3 regions of the Rahnella sp. Larv3_ips genome follow, and region 2 is predicted to be linked to each of the others. Evidence: predicted binding sites of a transcription regulator. Region 2 holds the regulator's gene; each other region holds the start of a gene.
The links. The regulator PurR, encoded in region 2, represses purine synthesis genes. The targets are predictions, from matches to a motif close to CANGCAAACGTTTGCNTG.

Region 1 (4,713 bases), 1.1 Mb from region 2:
CATGCGCGAACCAGGAAGTGGGGTAGCGAAACACAGCTACCATACGCTTGGGCAGGCAATGGATTTCCACATCCAGGGCATTGAACTGAGTAATATCCGCAAAGCAGCATTAAAAATGCGGATGGGTGGTGTAGGATATTATCCACGAAGTAACTTTGTGCACATCGATACCGGCCCTGCCCGGACCTGGTGATGTGTGTCATTAGTGGCCTGCCCAAACGGACAGGCCATTTTGTGGAGCACTATGAAAACCCATCTCATTACTGTCACGGCGTTCAGCCAAAATTGCTCATTGATCTGGTGTACTAAAACCAATCAGGCCGCGCTTGTCGATCCGGGCGGTGAAGCAGCCAAAATTATTCGGGAAGTTTCCGCTCAGGGCGTTCTGGTCACTCAGATCCTGCTGACTCACGGACATCTTGATCACGTCGGCGCCGCTGCTGAACTGGCAGAACACTATCAGGTGCCAGTGATCGGCCCGCAAAAAGAAGATCAATTCCTGCTGGATGGGCTGCCCGCTCAGAGCCAGATGTTTGGACTGGAACACTGTGACCCGTTGACGCCAGACACCTGGCTGGAAGAAGGCGACACCGTCAGCGTTGGCGAAGAAGCGCTCTCCGTCCTGCATTGTCCGGGTCATACGCCGGGGCATATTGTCTTCATCAATGACAAAGCGCGTTTAGCCGTTTCCGGTGACGTGATTTTCAAAGGTGGCGTAGGCCGCAGTGATTTCCCGCGCGGCGATCATCAGGCGCTGATCAACTCTATCAAAACCAAATTATTGCCACTGGGCGATGATATTGTTTTCATCCCCGGTCACGGCCCGATGTCTGATTTTGGTTATGAGCGTAAAACCAATCCGTTCCTGCAGGATGAATTGCCGGTCTGGTAATTTTTCTGCCATATTGGGAACAGCAAAAAGCCCGTCAGTCACCTGACGGGCTTTTTTAATGGAACAGCGCTGCTTATCTTTTAGATGACCGCGACAATGGCTTCACACAGAGGAGCCATATTGTCCAGCGTAATACCTGCCACGTTAATACGGCCAGAATTCACCGCGTAAACGCCGAATTCATCACGCAGACGCAAAACCTGATCTTTGGTCAGGCCGCTGAAAGAGAACATGCCGTTCTGATTGATAATAAAACTAAAGTCCTGTTTAGCGCCTTTTTCCTGCAAGGTGGTGACGAACAACTGACGCATGCGGTGGATACGCTGGCGCATGTCGCTCAGTTCCTGCTCCCACAAGGTGCGCAGGGCAGGGTTACCCAATATGGTCGCCACAACGGCTGCGCCGTGTGCCGGTGGGTTAGAGTAGTTTGCACGGATAACGGATTTCACCTGACTGAAGGCGCGATCTGCAGTGTCGGCATCTGCGGCAACTAAAGTACAGGCGCCCACTCGTTCGTTATAGAGACCAAAGTTTTTGGAGTAGGAGCTGGCGACCAGTAACTCTTTGTGTTTTTCCACGAACAGGCGCAGGCCACCCGCATCTTCTTCCAGACCTTTGGCAAAGCCCTGGTAGGCGAAATCAAACAGCGGCAACCAGCCTTTCCTGACGGAGAGTTCAGCCAGTTGTGCCCACTGCGCTTGCGTAGGATCGATACCGGTCGGGTTATGGCAGCAGCCGTGGAATAACACCACGTCACCGGCCTGGGCTTCGCTCAGGCTTTTCAGCATACCGTCGAAATCAAGGGTGTGATTCGGCGCGTCATAATAATTGTATTCAGCGACTTCAAGACCGGCGGCATTAAACACGCCTTTATGGTTTGGCCAGCTCGGGTTACTGACCCACACGCGTTTAGCGCTGGTCTGCGTGGCAATGAAATCAGCAGCAATACGCAACGCGCCGGTGCCGCCTGGGGTCTGCGCGGTGCGGGCGCGTTTTTCCGCGATCACGGCACTGTCTTTTCCGAACAGCAATTCCTGCGTGCAGTGTGCGAAATCAGGCAACCCGTCGATGCTCAGATAGGTTTTCGTCGTTTCATTTTCCAACAGGAATTGTTCGGCTTTTTTCACGCTGGCCAGAACCGGCGTTTTACCGGTTTCATCTTTATAAACACCAATCCCAAGATTGATTTTATCAGAGCGGTCGTCAGCGCGGAAAAGATCGGAAAGACCCAGAATAGGATCGGCGGGTGCTGCTGTGATTTTTTCAAACATGTTGGAAATTTCCATTAGCCTGATAGTGCGAAAGAGGCTTTAAGGGTAACGCCAGAGAGGGTTATTTGCCAACCGTTTGCGGGAAAAAGTAAGCAGAGTTGTGAGGGCGAATCCGAGATTAAAATATTTTATGGCAAGCCGCGGGTAAAGAGGCTTTTCAGGAAGACATAAATGCAAAAGGCAGAGCCGAAGCTCTGCCTTGATATCCACTTTGATGCACCCGTAAGTGCATCGTTAAGCGATATTAGAACTGGTATTGCAAGCCAACACCCACAGTGTCGTCGGTGCTGCGACCGGCGGCTTTGGTGTAGCTGTTGTCGTCCAGCAGGTTGATTTTGTAGTCAACGTAGGTAGACATGTTTTTGTTGAAGTAGTAGTAAGTACCAACTTCTACGTATTTAACCAGGTCAGCATCGCCGCCGGTGTAAGTAGAGCCGTTGTCGGTGAAGCCGTTCAGCTGCTTGCCTTTAGACTGCAGGTAAGCGATTGATGGGCGCAGACCGAAGTCGAACTGGTACTGTGCAACCACTTCGAAGTTCTGAGTTTTGTTAGCAATTGCAGCCGGGTTGCCGTAATCGGTGGTGTTGCGTGATTCACCGTAGAAGGTTGCCAGGTACAGGTTGTTAGCGTCGTATTTCGCGCCGAATGCGTATGCGTCAGCTTTGTCGCCGTTACCGTCTGCTTTCTGAGTAGAGGTACGGTTAGAAGAGAAGTAAGCACCTGTCAGGCTAACACCGGAGTTGCCCAGTGCGTATGCTGCAGAAGTACCCCAGCCGTCGCCATTGGAATCAATTGGGCCACGGCTATCACGACCTTCGTCGTTTTTGCCCTGGTACTGAACAGCGAAGCTCAGGCCATCAACCAGACCGAAGAAGTTGCTGTTACGGTAAGTTGCCATACCATTACCACGACCAATCATAAAGTTGTCGTTGTTCTGGTACATAGTGTCATCACCAAAGATTGGCAATTGGTCGGTGTAGGACATTACGTCGTAGATTACGCCGTAGTTACGACCGTAGTCGAATGAACCTGCATCGCCAAATTTCAGACCTGCGAAGCCCAGACGAGTTTTGTTGCCTTCGTCACCAGCGCTTTCTGCATGGTTAGCCTGAACGTTGTATTCCCACTGGCCGTAACCGGTCAGTTGGTCAGTAATTTGGGTTTCGCCTTTGAAGCCGAAACGAACATAAGTCTGGTCGCCATCATCGCTGGCGTTATCAGAGAAGTTGTGGCGTGCGTCAACTTTACCGTACAAATCCAGTTTGTTGCCGTCTTTGTTATAGATCTCTGCTGCATTAGCTGCGCCAGCTACTAACAATGCTGGGATTACTACTGCAAGAATGTTGCGCTTCATCATTATTATTACCCTCATTGGTTTTATTCGGACACCTGCCACTGCCGTCAATAATTCTTTGGGGAACTATTCATGAAAGTTTGGTGTCTCCTGTGTCTGAACGCACTATTCCATCCGAGGTTCGCTTAATCTACAGCGAAAATGCTACTAAATTACTAAATATGTTTCAGCGGGAAAGAATGTATTACAAAATGTGTATTTTAGGGAACTTTGTGACGGGGATCTATTTTTAAAAATGACTAAGGCCAGCAATGCTGGCCTTAGTTTTGTAATTATTCTGTAAATTAAAAATAGTTTAATTTATTAGAAGGTTGCATTACGTGGTGTGCGCGGGAACGGAATCACGTCACGAACGTTCTGAACCCCGGTGACATAGGCCACTAAACGTTCAAAGCCTAAACCGAAGCCGGAATGAGGCACTGTGCCGTAACGGCGAAGATCGCGATACCACCAATAATCTTCAGTTTTGAGTCCCATTTCGACCATTCGTGCATCCAATACGTCCAGACGTTCTTCACGCTGTGAACCGCCGATGATTTCGCCGATACCTGGTGCTAACACGTCCATTGCGGCAACGGTTTTGCCATCATCGTTCAGGCGCATGTAGAAGGACTTGATATCTTTCGGATAGTTTTTCACGACCACCGGAGCTTTGAAATGTTGCTCAGCAAGATAACGTTCATGCTCGGAAGAAAGATCGACCCCCCATGAAACCGCGTTTTCGAATTTCTGACCGCAATTCATTAAGATTTCTACTGCTTCGGTGTAATCCACCTGCGCGAAATCGGAGGTTACAAAACGCTCAAGGCGGGCAACCGCATCTTTGTCTACGCGCTCAGCGAAGAAGGCCATATCGTCTGAACGTTCGTTCAATACTGCCTGGAAAACATATTTGAGCATGTTTTCAGCCAGAGAAGCGATGTCGTCCAGCGTGGCAAATGCCACTTCCGGTTCGACCATCCAGAACTCAGCGAGGTGACGGCTGGTGTTGGAGTTTTCTGCACGGAACGTCGGGCCAAAGGTGTACACCTTGGAGAGTGCGCAAGCGTAAGCTTCGCCATTCAGCTGACCGGATACGGTCAGGAAGGATTCTTTACCAAAGAAGTCTTCGCTGAAGTCGATTTCGCCTTTGTCAGTGCGTGGCAGGTTTTGCAGATCCAGTGTAGATACGCGGAACATCTCACCCGCACCTTCGG
Region 2 (4,713 bases):
TATTGTCATCAGCTGCCCTGAAGGCCGCCAATTCCCGCTGCTGATTACTCTTCAGATTCAGAAGATTTGTATTTCTCAGCGGTTTCTTTGATCAGCTGTTGCAGTTCGCCACGCTGATACATTTCAATCACGATGTCACAACCGCCGACCAGTTCACCATCAACCCACAGCTGCGGGAAGGTAGGCCAGTTAGCAAATTTTGGCATCTCTGCGCGGATATCCGGGTTCTGCAGGATATCGACGTAAGCGAAACGTTCACCACAGGCAGACAATGCCTGAACTGCTTGTGCAGAAAAACCGCAGCTTGGCAGTTTTGGCGAGCCTTTCATGTACAGCAGAATCGGGTTTTCAGAAACTTGCTTCTGAATTTTTTCAATTGTTGGAGTGGTCATTTCTTGCTTCCTCAAGCCGGTACAGGCTGTCACGGTCATTACTCTTCACGCGCAGCACAAAAAAGTGCTGAATCACATTGCCCTCTATTGTAACGATGGCAGCTATCAGATAAAAACGCCATTTTTTGCAGGGTCTTTCGCAATACTGACATTTTATTTCACTATTTTAAGTGCCTGCGTGCGGGCTCACTAAAATAAAGATTCATCGAGAATAACATTTTTGGCGATGACATTAACCAGGGATTTGCATTTCGCCATGGTTTAACACAAATATTAACCTACTGAAAAACGGTCATTTTATTCACTAAAAATGGCGTTTATTTCGACGTTTTAAAAGCTATTAACTTTTTCTCACAATATGATCTAGAATCGATGCAATTCGTGCTGTTTTGTCTGGTTCTTTTAGGCAATACTCTGACATCTCTGATGTTTAACCTAACCACCTATGGTAACGAAGCTATGCGCTTACTGTTCACGCTTTTTGTGCTGCTCTTTACCCAGCTGTTTCTGAATATTGCTCATGCGTCACCGCAGAGTCGTGTTTCTGCCGATCAGCGAAAGAGTCATGTTAATCAGGTTGCCCCTGAGGAACGTCGAAAGCGAAAAACGGTTGCAGCGAAAACCACTAAAAAAACCAAAGTGGCACCGGTGAAAGAACAACAGAGTCAGGAAAAAAATGCCAGGAAGAGAGTCAAAAGCACCGAACTGGTGACGCGAAAGGCCTCTTCTGTCAAAACAGTTAAAACGACGCGAGCTGAAAGTAAGGCCGAGAGTAAGAAAGAAAAAACACTCAAAACCACCAGAGCTGAAACCAAAGCAGATAAGAAAAGTAAAACCCGGGCTTTGGCGAAAAACGCCACTGTAAAGACCAGCAAGAAAGAAGCGTATGGCCGACACCGAAAAGGCAAGAAATTAGCCGAAGAAGACAGCAAGCCCATTACGTTAAGCGCGACCCACAAGAAACGTTATCAGCATGCTCAGCAAACGGCGATGACCAAGCTGATGCATCAGGTCGGCAAACCTTATCGCTGGGGTGGTACCTCACCCAATACCGGTTTCGATTGCAGTGGTTTAGTGTATTACGCGTACAAAGATCTGATTCGTATCAAAATGCCACGCACCGCTAACGAGATGTACCACCTGCGCGATGCCGCACCGGTGAAACGCGGTGAACTGGAGTCCGGCGATCTGGTCTTCTTTAGAATTAATAACCGCGGTGCCGCGGACCATGTCGGGGTATACGTCGGTAACGGCAAGTTTATTCAGTCTCCGCGTACCGGTGAAGACATCAAAATTACCTCACTGGGCGACGATTACTGGCAAGATCATTATGTAGGTGCACGTCGGGTAATGACCCCAAAAACGATCCGATAATAAGCAGTTCGTTAAATTTGAAGTTCCGCTAATCATCACTGAATAGCATTTAACGAAGCGTTTGTGCAGGGAAGAATGTCGGCGAAAAGGGTCAGTGTGCAAAAATTGAAAAGGGCGATCCCTGTATAAGGGTTCGCCCTTTTTGTTGCCCGATGACAGAGCTTTTAGTTCATCACTGCGGTGAAGCTGAAAGCGATAATCATAAGCAACGCGCAAACGGTGGTAATCAACGACAATTTCAGATTACTGTCCATAAAACCCCCTTACGGATCAATTGTGGCGTTTCATTAAGCCACATAAAATGTGTGCCAACGCATTTTCTCATACTTCATCGCTAAAATCCCGCGTTGATTCATGCGCGATATTCCACAATAACACTTCCACTTTGCTGCATTATAAGAGAAAATTGTCGGTTACCACGCCTGTGTGCCGGTCGATTTCACCCGAGAGCGTTTTGCGCCTCACTCTGACGAATCCACCCAACGATTTCACTGCCTTTTTAAAAGCCCGCAGTGAAATCCACGCAAGCAAACGATTAACATAATGCTAACGTGCTGAAACACGTGAGTTCAGGAGTCATTGTTTACATGGCAACGATTAAAGATGTCGCTAAGCGCGCTGGCGTTTCCACCACAACCGTGTCGCACGTCATCAATAAAACACGTTTCGTCGCCGAAGACACCAAAACCGCGGTTCTGCTGGCTATCAAAGAGCTTCACTACTCGCCAAGCGCCGTTGCGCGCAGCCTGAAGGTCAATAACACCAAAACCATTGGCCTGCTGGCGACCTCAAGTGAAGCGCCCTACTTTGCCGAAGTCATTGAAGCCGTTGAAAACAGCTGTTTCTCCAAAGGCTACACGCTGATTTTGTGTAACTCGCATAATAATCTGGAGAAACAGCAGGCCTATCTGCAAATGCTGGCGCAAAAACGCGTCGACGGCTTGCTGGTAATGTGCGCGGAATATCCGGATGAACTGCTGAATATGCTGGAAGAATACCGCTCCATTCCGATGGTCGTCATGGACTGGGGCGAGGCGCGCAAAAACTTCACTGACAGCATTATCGATAACGCCTTCGAAGGCGGTTATATGGCCGGTCGTTATCTGATTGAACGCGGGCATCGTGATATTGGCGTGATCCCAGGGCAACTGGCACGTAATACCGGTGGTGGTCGTTTCCAGGGTTTCGTCAAGGCGCTGAACGAAGCTAACATTCCTCTGCGCGAAGAGTGGGTGGTTCAGGGTGATTTCGAACCGGAATCGGGTTATCAGGCGATGCACAAAATCCTGATGCAGAAACAGCGCCCTACTGCTGTTTTCTGTGGCGGTGATGTGATGGCGATGGGGGCTATCTGTGCCGCAGATGAGCTCGGTTTACGCGTACCGCAGGATATTTCGGTGATCGGATATGACAATGTGCGAAATGCGCGTTATTTCTCTCCGGCGTTAACCACTGTGCATCAGCCGAAAGAGCGTCTGGGCGAAATGGCGTTTACCATGCTGCTGGACAGAATTATCAGTAAACGTGAAGAATCACAGACCATTGAGGTTCATCCCAAACTGGTCGAGCGCCGTTCAGTAGCCGACGGCCCTTTCCGCGATTATCGCCGTTAACAAAAATCTGACGCCTGCCTGTGCAGGCGTTTTTTCTCGTCCCGGTCAATACTGGCTTCCGGTATCAGCAGCGTTTAAGCAGCGACGATGAGGGTATTGACTCCTGGCAGGCCAATGCGGGCGTAAGAGTTACGTTCTGACCAAACATTTATAACACCAGTAAACATCCGCCTCCCGGAGAGGTGGATGTTTATTTTCTAATCCCGTAACCATTCCTGATTCATCGTTTCTGTATCGCCCATGTATTCCAGCAGCCAGGCCAGCGAAGGAGAGGAGTTACTCTGATCCCACGTCAGGCAACACGGGCTGTCAGGGAAGGTATTCTCCAGCGCCAGAACCTGTAATTTTTGCTGTTCAATCTGATGACTCACGCGATGAACCGGCATCATCCCTACGCATAAACCTTCGCTCAGACACTCCAGCGCGCAAGTCCAGTCAGGCACGACCAGGCGCCGCTGATTATCCAGCGTCCAGGTATCACGTTTGGGTAAGGTGCGCGAAGTATCCTCCAGACACAGCGCCGGATAAGGCCGCAGTTGATCATCGTTCAGCGCGCCGGAGAGCTGCGCAAGCGGATGCTGAGGGCTGACGACACAGTGCCAGTCCATAAAACCCATATCGCGAAAACTGAAACGCCCGCCCACCGGCACCGCCCGCGTCGCGCCAATTGCCACGTCTGCGCGGCCATCGACCAGCGCATCCCAGACGCCGTTAAATACTTCGGAATGAATGATAAGTTCCGTATCGGGGAAATGACGGTAGAAATCGAGCACCAGCCGCCGCGTTCTGGCGGGTTTCACAATTCGGTCTACCGCCACCCGCAGCTCGCCACGCCAGCCGTTTGCGACCTGCTGGCACTGCCGACGCGTAGCTATCATTTTTTTTGTCAGAATCCGTGCTTCATCAACGAAAACTTTTCCGGCAGGCGTCAGCACCACGTCACGGTGACGCCGTTCAAACAAAGGAACAGCCAGCCAGTTCTCCAGCTGACGAACGGTATAGCTGATGGCAGAAGGCACACGGTGAAGATCCTGCGCTGCTGCGCTGAAACTACCGGTACGTGCTACCGCATCAACCACTTCAAGGGCGTATTCTGACCACATCACTTAGCCTTCAATATTTTTCACAGCAGATTGCAAATATTAGCGTTTCACAAGACTGTTATCAAAGCGTTAAACTCTGCATCCCAACTGTTTTCTGCATCACATCATCTGCAATACATAAATTAACGAGACAATAATGAAACCCTCCTTTGGATTTATGCTCTATCTCGCCGGATTGAGCATGCTCGGCTTTTTAGCCACAGATATGTATCTTCCCGCCTTCAGCGCGAT
Region 3 (4,713 bases), on a different contig from region 2:
AACTTCTCGAAAAACACTGACAGCGCAGGCGCGGCCAGAAGCCCCACAATAAGTTCTTCGATGATTTCCGTTTCGCTGATAGCCAGCAGCAGATCCAGAGATTCCAGGCTGAACATGGTTAGTGTCCGCTGAACGTCTGTTGCTGATGGCGTAACTGCTCGGTGACCTGCAACAGACTGGCTTCGATTTTTGCCATCCATTCTGCCGGTACAAACAGACAGTTTTGCTGCTGGCTGAATTCCTGCCGCTGCCGGGTCAGTTTTGCCGTCAGATCGCTCAGCGTATTCTTCATTTCGTCAGGCACGGCGATATGTTCATTGCCCGGCAACGTCAGCGGCGTGCTTTGACGGCTGACGTCCAGCACCAGCAGTTGCTGTTTATCATCAATCTCAGCATCAAGAGTTTGCGCAAAACCAATACCGTTCAGTTTGGCTTTCAGGATGCCGCCTTTATTGAGCCACTCTTCCAGCGCCTTGTGGTCGAAGAGCAGATGCGTGACTTTGATTTCATGCAGGTGCAAAGGCGTTTGCAACAACAGCGTCAGGCTGCTGGCGGAAAGAGTGTCTGGCAGGCTGTGCTGAGGTTTCCGGCTGAAAATTCCGGCTTTTTTGCTCAGTTTGATCGACTGGCGCGAGCTTTGTTGCTGCTGATATTGCATCCATTGCTGATCCAGTTGCTGGATTTTCATCAGGAGTGTTTGCTGATGATAAGCCTGCTCGGTGATCAGCTGTTCAATCTGAGTTTGCAGAAGATGGTAGGTATTGAGGTCATGCCAAAGGCAGTCTTTCAGCAGGATCAAATCGACAGGTGTGATGGTGTTCCGTCCGCTGAAAAAGGCGCAGGCCTGCAACAGACGCAAGGCTTTCTTCCAGCGCCGATCCGACACATACGGCGCTGTATCAAGGGCATCAAGGCGCTGACGAAGCTGGAATATCAGTTCGAAGCACTCGTCCGGCAGACTGACTTTATCTATCTCGCCTTGCCATTGCTGATACTCTTCATCGCTGATGCTCAGAGATTCAGCCACCGGATTGGCGCTTTCGTTAGTCCTGCTGGTCAGCAGGGAGCGGAAATTTTGCTTATCCTGTACCTTATCGAGCCACAAACGGATAAGCATGCGGTCGTATAACGCTTCCAGGCTGCCGTCGGCTTCGGGCAATTCATTGGATGCGCTGACCAGCAAACGCAAAGGGATCGCCTCTTCGCGTTCGCCATTACGAAAGCGACGTTCGTTAATCGCAGTCAGCAAGGTATTGAGGATGGCGGGACCCGCTTTCCATATCTCATCCAGGAAGACGATTTCTGCTTCCGGCAGATACCCTTCGGTCAGACGCAGATAACGGCCCTCATCTTTCAGGGCCTGAATCGAGAGCGGACCAAAGACTTCTTCCGGCGTGGAAAATCGCGTCATCAGATATTCAAAGGCGCGTGCATGGCGGAAGGCATACTTCAGACGACGGGCGATCAAACTTTTCGCAATGCCCGGCGGGCCCAGCAGAAAAACGCTTTCACCGCACAGTGCGGCCAGCAGGCATAAACGAATGGCGTCCTGTCGTTCGTACAAGCCATGTTCCAGTGCGTTAGCAAGACGGGCGATCCGTTCTGCCAGAAGGGGAGATTGCGCCATACTGTCTCTTCCGGTTTCCATTTAGATATTGAATAGTGTACTGGCTCGCAGCGATAAGCCATGATTATTTTTCACTGTATAGCTTGTTGATTACTAAAAATTTTCTATTATCAGAATTGTGACCTCGTTCATCTGAACGCCGGTTTAGCTGCACATTTAAGGGTAGGCAATCTGATTTATTCGTGCATACTGTGCGCCTTTTAGTGGGCATCATTGGACTGAGCGCACGCATCGCTTACGGATGTTCGAGCAAAAAAGAAACGAAATATGAGCACTGAACATAAACGGTCACTCCCAGCAGTAACCCTGGCCGCCATTGGTGTGGTCTATGGCGACATTGGTACCAGTCCTCTCTATACCTTAAGAGAGTGTTTTTCCGGACACTATGGTTTCAATGTTGAGCCTAGCGTCGTATTTGGTTTTCTTTCTCTGATTTTCTGGATGCTGATCCTGATTGTGTCGCTCAAATACCTCACTTATGTGATGCGGGCGGACAATGCGGGCGAAGGCGGTATTTTGACGCTGATGTCTCTGGCGGGCAGGAATACGTCCTCACGTACCACGGCGGTTCTGGTGATCCTCGGCCTCATCGGGGGCAGCTTCTTCTATGGTGAAGTGGTGATCACGCCGGCCATCTCAGTGCTTTCCGCGATGGAAGGTCTGGAGATCGCGGCACCGTCCCTTGATCCTTACATCGTTCCTCTTTCTATTACTGTCCTGACGTTGCTTTTCATTATTCAGAAACACGGTACCGGTATCGTGGGTAAACTTTTTGCCCCGGTCATGCTGGTGTGGTTCCTGACGCTTGCGGTTCTTGGCGTGAACAGCATCATGCAGAACCCGGAAGTGCTGCGTGCCATGAACCCGATGTGGGCAGTTAACTTCTTTATTGAGCATAAATCCTTCTCCTTCCTGGCACTCGGCGCGGTGGTTCTGTCGATTACCGGTGTGGAAGCGCTGTATGCCGATATGGGTCACTTCGGGAAATTCCCGATCCGTCTGGCCTGGTTCACCGTGGTATTGCCGTCTCTGGTTCTGAACTATTTCGGTCAGGGCGCGCTGCTGCTTAAAAATCCGGAAGCGATCAAAAACCCCTTCTTCCTGCTGGCTCCTGACTGGGCGTTGATTCCGTTACTGGTTTTAGCCACGTTAGCGACCATCATCGCTTCTCAGGCGGTGATTTCCGGTGTGTTCTCCCTGACGCGTCAGGCTGTGCGACTGGGCTACTTACCGCCAATGCGCATCATCCACACCTCGGAAATGGAAGCGGGTCAGATTTACATCCCGGCCATAAACTGGTTGCTGTATTTCGCGGTGGTTATCGTTATCGCCAGCTTCGAGCACTCAAGCAATCTGGCGGCGGCGTACGGTATCGCCGTGACCGGCACCATGGTGCTGACCAGCATTCTCTCCTGCACGGTGGCGCTGAAAAACTGGCACTGGAAACCGTTCCTGGTGGGGATTTTGCTGATCGGTCTGCTGTTTATGGATATTCCACTGTTCGCCGCGAATGCCACGAAACTGTTCTCCGGTGGCTGGTTGCCGCTGACGCTCGGTTTGTGCATGTTTATCGTGATGACCACCTGGAAAAGCGAGCGCTTCCGTCTTATGCGCCGCATGAACGAACACGGGAATTCTCTCGAGGCAATGATCGCTTCTCTGGAGAAATCGCCGCCGGTTCGTGTTCCGGGCACCGCTGTCTACATGTCCCGTGCCATCAACGTCATTCCTTTTGCCTTACTGCACAACCTCAAGCACAACAAAGTGCTGCATGAGCGGGTGGTCTTGCTGACGCTGCGAACGGAAGATGCGCCTTATGTGCATAACGTCCGGCGCGTCACCATCGAGCAATTGTCGCCGACGTTCTGGCGGGTGGTGGCGAGTTACGGATTTAAAGAAACGCCAAATGTGGAAGAGATCTTCCATCGCTGCGGTCTGGAAGGGTTGCCGTGCCGGATGATGGAAACGTCGTTCTTTATGTCGCACGAATCGCTGATCCTGACCAAGCGCCCTTGGTATCTCTACTTCCGCGGTAAGCTGTTTATGGCCCTGAGCCGAAACGCCCTGCGCGCGCCAGATCAGTTTGAGATCCCGCCGAACCGCGTTATCGAACTGGGTACTCAGGTGGAAATCTGACGTTCATTTGAGTCTCTGACAGGGTACCTTCGGGTACCCTGTTTTGTTTGCGCGTAATCCTTTCTGAAACGACTAACTCAAATTGCCCTCTGATTTCTGAATCATTCAGCGAAACGTTTCGACGCTGATCACAATTCCATCACATCTTCGTTGCCTTGTGCGGACATTTTCATAAACTCATCCGTGAGCGAAACGTTTCGCTGTAGGAGTCAAAATGAAGAAGTCACCGCTGTTAAATGCCGAAATCTCAACTGTTATTGCCCGGTTAGGTCATACCGATCAGCTGGTTATTGGCGATGCCGGACTTCCGGTGCCAGCAGCTTGCCAGCGCATCGATCTGGCGCTAACCCAGGGAGTTCCCACCTTTTTACAAGTCTTAGAGGTAGTGACACACGAGATGCAGGTTGAGCGGGCTATCCTCGCAGAGGAAATCCTCACGAAAAATCCTCAACTCCATGAAGCGTTACTCGCCCGATTGACACAACTCGAACAACACCAGGGAAACACCATTGCTTTGGATTACGTCAGCCATGAGGCATTCAAAGCGCAAACCGAAAAAAGTCGGGCTGTCATCCGCAGCGGGGAATGTTCGCCGTACGCGAATGTGATCCTGTGTGCCGGCGTAACCTTCTGAGGCCTTTATGCAACCTTTGCTGCAACTGACAGGGATTGATAAAGCCTTTCCCGGCGTAAAAGCACTTTCCGGCGCGGCGCTCAGCGTTTATCCGGGACGTGTCATGGCGCTGGTGGGTGAAAACGGCGCGGGTAAATCCACGATGATGAAAGTGCTGACCGGCATCTATCAAAAAGATGCCGGTTCAGTGCATTTCCTCGGAAAGGAAACGGTGTTTAACGGTCCGAAAGCGTCGCAGGAAGCCGGGATCGGCATTATCCATCAGGAATTAAACCTGATCCCTCAACTGACCATTGCCGAGAATATCTTCCTTGGC

Region 1: a site for PurR is predicted at 2,229-2,246, ahead of ED901_RS03260 (amino acid aminotransferase). Genes of this name have one in related genera too.
Region 3: a site for PurR is predicted at 3,949-3,966, ahead of rbsD (D-ribose pyranase). Genes of this name have one in related genera too.

What each region holds. Positions count from the first base shown of each region.
Region 1 covers NZ_MJIB01000004.1:182,301-187,013, forward strand. Annotated here, with positions in the region: gene ED901_RS03250 (YcbK family protein) at 1-193, shown strand, start outside; gene ED901_RS03255 (MBL fold metallo-hydrolase) at 245-892, shown strand; gene ED901_RS03260 (amino acid aminotransferase) at 973-2,163, opposite strand; gene ompC (porin OmpC) at 2,408-3,520, opposite strand; gene asnS (asparagine--tRNA ligase) at 3,821-4,713, opposite strand, start outside.
Region 2 covers NZ_MJIB01000004.1:1,320,445-1,325,157, forward strand. Annotated here, with positions in the region: gene ED901_RS08395 (Grx4 family monothiol glutaredoxin) at 45-392, opposite strand; gene ED901_RS08400 (C40 family peptidase) at 852-1,766, shown strand; gene ED901_RS08405 (YnhF family membrane protein) at 1,931-2,020, opposite strand; gene purR (HTH-type transcriptional repressor PurR) at 2,354-3,379, shown strand; gene punR (DNA-binding transcriptional activator PunR) at 3,577-4,482, opposite strand; gene punC (purine nucleoside transporter PunC) at 4,619-4,713, shown strand, end outside.
Region 3 covers NZ_MJIB01000021.1:323,870-328,582, reverse strand. Annotated here, with positions in the region: gene viaA (ATPase RavA stimulator ViaA) at 1-116, opposite strand, end outside; gene ravA (ATPase RavA) at 119-1,627, opposite strand; gene kup (low affinity potassium transporter Kup) at 1,895-3,763, shown strand; gene rbsD (D-ribose pyranase) at 3,978-4,397, shown strand; gene rbsA (ribose ABC transporter ATP-binding protein RbsA) at 4,405-4,713, shown strand, end outside.